2 linked regions of the Arthrobacter sp. ERGS1:01 genome follow. Each later gene encodes a partner of the first gene's protein in a complex. Links are inferred from orthologs where the notes say so. Each region holds a gene or a part of one and is shown on either strand. Other genes may lie near its edges.

What was found. The genes of interacting proteins can lie anywhere in the genome.
Region 2: the proteins of AL755_RS16735 (region 1) and AL755_RS11670 are in contact, whole or in part, in a solved structure (PDB 8BNU), measured with the Escherichia coli proteins. The link is inferred for Arthrobacter sp. ERGS1:01 from one-to-one orthologs.

Annotation. Positions count from the first base shown.
Region 1 is NZ_CP012479.1:2,826,304-2,830,465, reverse strand. The notes cover bases 362-3,343. They hold AL755_RS16735 (3-hydroxyacyl-CoA dehydrogenase NAD-binding domain-containing protein), read left to right. Parts: upstream 362-763; coding sequence 764-2,923; downstream 2,924-3,343. Other genes in these bases: AL755_RS16730 (crotonase/enoyl-CoA hydratase family protein), read left to right, coding at 2,923-3,343; AL755_RS16740 (acetyl-CoA C-acetyltransferase), read left to right, coding at 362-761. Also shown: more of AL755_RS16740, read left to right, coding at 1-361; more of AL755_RS16730, read left to right, coding at 3,344-3,783; AL755_RS16725 (MBL fold metallo-hydrolase), read left to right, coding at 3,824-4,162. UniProt on the Escherichia coli protein: Catalyzes the formation of a hydroxyacyl-CoA by addition of water on enoyl-CoA. Also exhibits 3-hydroxyacyl-CoA epimerase and 3-hydroxyacyl-CoA dehydrogenase activities.
Region 2 is NZ_CP012479.1:1,728,212-1,732,228, forward strand. Bases 488-3,324 are described here. They hold AL755_RS11670 (acetyl-CoA C-acetyltransferase), read left to right. Parts: upstream 488-1,158; coding sequence 1,159-2,490; downstream 2,491-3,324. Other genes in these bases: AL755_RS11665 (TetR/AcrR family transcriptional regulator), read right to left, coding at 488-1,094; AL755_RS11675 (3-oxoacyl-ACP reductase), read left to right, coding at 2,496-3,324. Outside these bases: AL755_RS11660 (acyl-CoA dehydrogenase family protein), read right to left, coding at 1-375; more of AL755_RS11665, read right to left, coding at 372-487; more of AL755_RS11675, read left to right, coding at 3,325-3,866; AL755_RS11680 (MaoC/PaaZ C-terminal domain-containing protein), read left to right, coding at 3,863-4,017.

The DNA.
Region 1 (4,162 bases):
TTGGCGCGGACCTCATCGCCACCACCGAAGGCTTCAGCCGCGCGGACGTGGACGCCTACGCCGTGCGCTCGCAGCAACTCGCCGCCCGCGCCTGGGCGGAGGGCCGCTTCGCCAACTCCGTGATCCCCGTCCGGGACCAAAACGGCCTGGTGGTGCTGGACCGCGACGAACACATGCGCCCCGGGTCCACGCCGGAATCGCTCGCCGCGCTCAAGCCGTCCTTCGCCGGCATGGGGGAGGCCGGCGGATTCGACGCCGTCGCCCTGCAAAAGTTCCACGGCACGGAGCGCATCAACCACGTCCACACGGCCGCGAACTCGTCGGGGATCGTCGACGGCGCGGCCCTGGTCTTGGTGGGCAGCGAGGAGATGGGCGGGCGGCTGGGCCTGGCGCCGCGCGCCCGGATCGTGGCCACGGCCACCTCCGGCGCCGACCCCACCATCATGCTCACCGGCCCCACCCCGGCCACCCATAAACTGCTCAAGCAGGCCGGCCTGGGGGTGGACGACATCGACCTGTTCGAGATCAACGAGGCGTTTGCCGCCGTCGTCCTGAAGTACCAAAAGGACCTGGGGATCCCGGAGGAAAAACTGAACGTGAACGGCGGCGCCATTGCCATGGGCCATCCGCTGGGCGCCACGGGGGCCATGATCCTGGGCGCCACGATCGATGAGTTGGAACGCCGCAACGCCCGCCGGGCCGTCGTGACCTTGTGCATTGGCGGCGGCATGGGCGTGGCCACGTTGATTGAGAGGTTTTGAGCATGAGGAACACCATCCGCTGGGAGCAGGACGCCGACGGCGTCGTCATCTTGACCATTGACGATCCCGAGCAGTCCGCCAACACCATGAACGAGGCCTACGCCGCGTCCATGCAGGCGGCCGTGGAACGGCTCACGGCCGAGAAGGACTCCATCGCCGGCGTCATCCTCACCTCCGCCAAGCGGACGTTCTTTGCCGGCGGCGACCTCAACGACCTCGTGGCCGCGGGACCGGCGGACGCCCAGAAGATCTTCGACCTGGGCACCGCCATCAAGACCCCGTTGCGTGCCTTGGAGACCCTGGGCCGGCCTGTTGTGGCCGCCATCAACGGTGCCGCGCTGGGCGGCGGGCTGGAAATCGCGTTGGCCACCCACCACAGGATCGCCGCCGACACCCGCGGCTCGGTCATTGGCCTGCCCGAGGTGACGTTGGGCCTGCTGCCCGGCGGCGGCGGCATCGTCCGAACGGTGCGCATGCTGGGGGTGGCCGACGCCCTGACGAAGGTGCTGCTGGAGGGCCGCCGGTACAAGCCCCGGGAGGCACTCGAGCTGGGGCTCGTGGACGAGGTGGTGGACACCGCGGAGCTGCTGCTTCCGGCCGCAAAGGCGTGGATCGCGGCCAACCCGGACGCCGTCCAGCGCTTCGATGTGCCCGGCTACAGGATCCCCGGCGGTACCCCGGCCACGCCCGCCTTTGCTGCCGTCCTGCCGTCGTTCCCGGCCAATCTGCGAAAGCAGCTCAAGGGCGCCAACTACCCGGCCCCGCGCGCCATCCTGGCGGCCGCCGTCGAAAGCACCCAGGTGGACATCGATACCGCCTTGTCGATGGAGTCCCGCTACTTCGTGGAGGTCGTGACGGGCCAGGTCTCCACCAACATGACCAAGGCGTTCTTCTTCGACCTGGCCCACATCAACGCCGGAGGCAGCCGCCCGGCCGGCTTCGAAAAGTTCACGGCCAAAAAGGTCGCCGTGCTGGGCGCCGGCATGATGGGGGCCGGCATCGCGTACGTGTGCGCCCGCGGCGGCATGGACGTGGTGCTCAAGGACGTGTCATTGGAGGCCGCCGAACACGGTCGGGCGTACTCGCGGACCCTGACCGAGAAGGCCGTGGCCCGCGGCAAGTCCAGCCAGGCGCAGGCCGACGAACTGCTGGCGCGGATCGTCCCCACGGCGACGGCCGCCGATGTGGCCGGCGCCGACCTGGTGATCGAGGCCGTCTTTGAAAACGTCGAGGTCAAGCAGCAGGCGTTCGCCGAGATCCAGGACCTCGTGGCGGACGGCGCCCTACTCGGCTCCAACACGTCCTCGCTGCCCATCACCCGGCTGGCCGAGGGTGTGAAGGACCAGCCAAACTTCATCGGCCTGCACTTCTTCTCCCCGGTCGACAAGATGCCGCTGCTGGAGATCATCGCGGGGAAGAACACCTCCGACGAAACCCTGGCCCGCGCCTTCGACATCGCCCAGCAAATCCGCAAGACGCCCATCGTGGTCAACGATTCCCGCGGATTCTTCACGAGCCGGGTCATCGGCACGTTCATGAACGAGGCCATCGCCATGCTCGGTGAGGGCATCCACCCTGCGTCCATCGAGCAGGCCGGCGCGCAGGCCGGTTACCCGGCGCCGCCGCTCCAACTTGCGGACGAGCTGAACCTGAGGCTCATGTCCAAGATCCAGAAGGAGACGAAGGCGGGCCTGGAGGCCGACGACGGCGTCCAGCAGTACCGCCACCACGCCGCCTACGACATCGTGGACACCATGATCGGGGACTTCGGGCGCCCGGGAAAACTGGCCGGCGCCGGTTTCTACAACTATGCCGACGGCCACCGCACTGGCTTGTGGGAGGGCCTTCTCGAGCGTTGGGGCGGCACGGCCGAGATCCCGTTCGAAGACATGAAGGAACGCATGCTCTTCGCCGAGTCCCTGGAAACCGTCAGGTGCCTGGACGAGGGCGTGCTGCGCAGCGTCGAAGACGCCAACATCGGCTCCATCCTCGGCATCGGCTTCCCCGGCTGGACCGGCGGCGTCCTGCAGTACATCAACGGCTACGACGGCGGCCTGCCCGGTTTCGTAGCCCGTTCGCTGGAGCTGGCGAGCCGGTACGGCGAGCACTTCCTACCGCCGGAATCCCTCGTGGCCAAGGCACGTGCCGGGGAAAGCTACTGATGGGCGCGCACGAGGACGGCACAGTGCCGCAAGCGTGGAAGGCGTTCACGGTTGAGGCGGCACCCACGCCGGGGGTCGCCGTCGTCCGGCTGACCGGGCCGGGGCGGGGCAACATGATGGGCCTGGACTTTTGGGCCGAACTACCGGCCGTGTTTGCCGCGCTCGACGCCGACGAGACCGTGCGCGCCGTGGTCCTCACGGGTGCCGGGGCGCAGTTCAGCGTAGGCCTGGACGTGGCGGAGGTATTGGGGCCGTGGCTGGGCAAACTGGGCCCCGGCGCCCCTGCCCAGGCCGCGCAACGGAGCGAGCTCCTGGGCCTGGTCCGCATGCTCCAGGACGCCGTGACGTCGGTGGCCCGGTGCCGCAAGCCCGTCATCGCGGCCGTGTCCGGCTGGTGCATTGGCGGCGGCGTGGACCTCATCAGCGCCGCGGACGTGCGCCTCGCCTCCGCCGACGCCAGGTTCAGCATCCGTGAGGCGCGGCTGGCCATCGTGGCCGACGTCGGCAGCCTCCAGCGGCTGCGCGGCATCATCGGCGAGGGGCAGCTGCGCGAATTGGCCCTGACCGGCAAGGACATCCCGGCGGCCCGGGCCGCGAAGATCGGCCTGGTCAACGATGTGTTGCCGGACCAGGAGGCGCTCATGGCGGCGGCCCTGGCCATGGCGGGGGAGATGGCGGCCAACTCGCCGCTGGCCGTGGCCGGCACCAAGGCCGTGCTCAACGAGGGCCGGGAGGAAGACATCGGCCGGGGCCTGCGGCATGTGGCGCTGTGGAACTCGGCGTTCCTGCACAGCGAGGACCTGCTCGAGGCCGTTGCCGCCCTGGGTGAAAGGCGCCCGGCCGTGTTCCACGGCAAGTAGGCGTCACACCCATGAACACGATCAGCTTCTGGAGGGCACCATGATCACCATTACCGGACACGAACAATTCCGTGCCTGGCAGGAGAAAACCATGCCGGCTGTGGAGGAGGTTCGCCCCGGCGTCTGGTCGATCCCTGTCCCGTTCCCCGGCAACCCCATGCGGTACACGCTTGCCTACCTGCTGGTGGGTGAAGGCGAAGCGGTGCTCGTTGACCCTGGCTGGGACAGCGACGAAGGCTGGGCCGCCCTTGTGGCGGGTTTGGCAACTGCCGGGATCACGCCGTCGTTCCTCACGGGGATCGTGGCCACCCACTTCCACCCGGACCACCTGGGCATGGCGGCCCGGTTGCGGGCGGCGTCGAACGCGTGGATGGCGCTG
Region 2 (4,017 bases), 1.1 Mb from region 1 along the record:
AAGGTGCATCACGGCGGAGCCGAAGAGCCCCCATTGCACGCCGGCCTTGATCTGCACGGACGGGTCCGCAATGACCAGTTCCTCGAATCCGGCAACGTTTCCGCCGTGGTCGTCGGTGCCGCCCAGCCGCGTCGGGAACGCCCGGTGCACCCCGTTTTGCTTCACCAGGTATTCCAGCTGGCCGTAAGCACGCAGGCGGTGTTCCGTGTGGGAAAGCCCCTCGATTTTGCGCAGCTCCGGCGCACCGGCGAGCGCGCGCGCCTGGATGCGGACCGCCGCCCATTTGCCAAGGAGGGCCTCGCCAAGCGCCGCTTGGTTCACAGTTGCGCCGTCGCCGTTGGTGGCTGGTGCTGCCGGGGTCAATACGTCAGTCATGAGATTCCTTCTACTTGCAGTGACAGGTTGGGGGAGGCGGCCGCGGTGACTTGGCGTCGCACGCCGTCAAAGAGCCAGGTGGAGATTTGTTCGGCCATGGCCAGGTGGTCGGGCTTGGCCGGCGACGGCGGGGTTTTCAACCACAGTTCGCCGGTGGTGCGGACCAGCCCGATGGCCGCGGTGGGCCAGTAGCCCAGCAGGGGGGATTCGGTGCCGCCCAGCAGGTCCCGCAGGGGGTCGGAGATCATGGCGGTCACGGCGTCGAAGAAGCCGCTGAGTTCACCGGTGGGCTGCGGGCTCGCGTCGCCTGGCGCGGTGACGAAGGTGTAGACGTTCGGGGAGGTCTCGGCCATTTGCAGGTAGGCCGTGACCATGTTGACAAGCCCCTCGCGCGGGGTCCGTGCGGTTTTTCCGGCCGCCAGGATGGTGTCCTGCATTTGGCCGATCACCACTTTGCCGACGGCTTGCTGCAGCCCGGCCTTGTCGCCAAAGTAGCGGTAGAACACGGATTTGGACGTGCCGGCGTTGGCCGCGATGTCCTCCATGGAGGCGTCGGCGCCCAGGTGGTGGATGGCCCGGCGGGTGGCCTTGATGAGCTCACGACGGCGTTGCTCCCGGTGGGTTTCCCAGCGTGCCGAACGCCCGTCGATCGTGGCGGTGGTGCCGCCGGGGCTGGTGGCGGGCGGGGGAGCGGGGTGCCCGGGTTGCGCTGTGTTCACGATACCCAGCGTATCAGGTACGCTGGGTATCAGTAATCCACGCCACATTGAAGGAGACCGCTCCATGAGTTCCCCCACGGCAGCAGCCAGTTATACGCCCACGGTCCGCAAGGCCGTCATCGTCGGTGGCAACCGCATCCCGTTTGCGCGGGCCGGCGGGGCATATGCGCACTCCTCCAACCAGGACATGCTCACCGCCGCCCTGGACGGGCTCGTGGCAAGGTTTGGCCTGCAGGATGAGGTCATCGGGGAGGTGGCCGCCGGAGCGGTCCTGAAGCACTCCCGGGATTTCAACCTCACCCGCGAGGCTGTCCTGGGATCGGCGTTGTCACCGACCACCCCCGCCTACGACCTCCAGCAGGCCTGCGCCACCGGCCTGGAGACGGTGATCGGGCTGAGCAACAAGATCAAGCTGGGCCAGATTGAATCCGGCATTGCCGGCGGTGTCGATTCCGCCTCCGACGCACCCATTGCCGTCAGTGAGGGGCTGCGGGCCATCCTGCTGGACCTCAACCGCGCCAAGACCCTGCTCGAGAAGGTCAAGGTGGCCGGCCGGATCCGCCCCAAGGACCTGTCCCCGGACGCCCCGTCAACCGGAGAGCCCCGCACGGGCCTTTCCATGGGTGAACACCAGGCCCTGACCACGGCACAGTGGAAGATCAGCCGCGAGGCGCAGGACGAGTTGTCGCTGGCCAGCCACAAGAGGTTGGCGGCCGCCTACGACCACCACTTCTTCGACGACCTCCTCACCCCGTACCGCGGCCTGAGCCGGGACTCCAACCTGCGCGCCGACACATCCCTGGAGAAGCTTGCCTCGCTCAAGCCGGTCTTTGGCCGCAACCTCGGCGACGCCGCCACCATGACCGCCGGCAACTCCACCCCGCTGACCGACGGCGCCTCCACCGCATTGCTGGCGTCGGAGGAATGGGCGCAGGCCCACGACCTCCCCCTGCTGGCCAACGTGGTGGACGGCGAAGCCGGGGCCGTTGACTTTGTGCACGGCAAGGACGGCCTGCTCATGGCACCGGCCTTTGCCGTGCCGCGCCTGCTGGCCCGCAACGGGCTGACCCTGGCGGACATTGACTACTTTGAAATCCACGAAGCCTTTGCCGGCACCGTGCTGAGCACCCTGGCGGCGTGGGAGGATCCGGACTTCGGCAGGGACCGCTTGGGCCTGGATGGCGCGTTCGGTACCGTGGACCGCAACAAGCTCAACGTCAACGGCTCGTCCCTGGCAGCCGGCCACCCGTTTGCCGCAACCGGCGGACGGATCGTGGCCACACTGGCCAAGATGCTCCACGAACGCGGATTGGTGGACGGCCGCCCGGCACGCGGGCTGATCTCCGTCTGCGCCGCCGGCGGTCAGGGTGTCGTGGCCCTGCTGGAATCGAGGTAGGAACCATGGCAGAGAAGAGGACCGGGGGCCGCGCTCCCGTGGACAAGTACACCGAATTCGTCAGCCGCGGCCTGGGCCGGGACCTTGCCAAGCGCCTGGGCCTGCCGCAACCGGCCATCCTGCGCCGCTACGCGCCGGGCGCACCGCTGGTGCAGGGTCCCATCCTGGTGGTGGGCCACGGCGACGGTGCCGACGCCGTCGCCAAGGTCCTGCTCGCATGGGGCCAGGACGTGCGCCGGCATGCCACCCCCAAGGAACGCCTGGGTGCCATAGTGCTGGCCCTCGACGAACTGGCGCATCCCGAGCAGTTGTCTGCACCCCTGCGCGAAGTGGGCGCGTCCCTGCGCGATTTGGCCCGCAACGGGCGAGTCTTGAGCATTTCCCGCGCTGCCACGGTTGACGACGCTCCCGCGGTGGCCGCGGCCCGCAACGGGGTCGACGGGATCATCCGGTCACTGGCCAAGGAACTCCGCGCCGGCGCCACGGCGAACGGCGTGCTCCTGGCCAACGGCGTTGCCGCGACATCCCCGGGTGCAACGGCCGCCCTGCGCTTCTTCCTCTCCGCCCGCTCCGCCTTTGTGGACGGCCAGTTCCTCACCGCATCACTGGAGGGCGCGGAACAGGAGACCGATTGGGACAGCCCGCTGGCCGGTCGGGTCGCCGTCGTCACGGGAGCAGCCCGCGGCATCGGTGCCGCCATTGCCCGCACCCTGGCCCGCGACGGCGCGAAGGTCATCGTGGTGGACGTCCCCGCCGCCGGGGACCACCTGGCCGCCGTCGCCAATGAAATTCACGGGACCGCGCTGCAACTGGACATCACGGCCACCGAGGCGGGCGCGCGCATCCTTGACCACGCCGCGCAGAGGTACGGCCGGCTCGACATCGTGGTGCACAACGCCGGCATTACGCGGGACAAACTGCTCGCCAACATGGATCCGGGGCGGTGGGATTCCGTCATTGCCGTCAACATTGCCGCCCAGCTGCGCATGAACCAGGCGTTCCTGGCCAGCAGCCACTTCACCGACCATCCGCGGATCATCAGCGTGGCGTCCACGAGCGGCATTGCCGGCAACCGCGGCCAGACCAACTACGCCGCGTCGAAGGCCGGCGTCATCGGCATGGTCCGCTCCACGGCGCCGCTGCTGGCCGAACGCGGCGGCACCGTCAACGCCGTCGCCCCCGGTTTCATCGAAACGGACATGACCGCAAAGATCCCGTTCGCGACCCGCGAGGTGGCGAGGCGGCTGAACAGCCTGCAACAGGGCGGGCTGCCCGGTGATGTGGCGGAGGCCATCGCGTTCTTTGCCTCGGAGGCCGCCGCGGGCGTCACCGCCAACGTGCTGCGCGTGTGCGGGCAAAACCTGGTGGGGCAATGAGCATGCCGGCGGACACTGAGCTGAGCGAGATGCCGTCGCTGTCAAAGTTGTATGTGAATGCGGCGGCCACGGCGGCCCGGCAGCGGCTGCTCCGGGCAACGCCGGTGGTGGCCCTGCCGGCCCGGGCCGTGGAGGTGCGCGGCGTGAGCGC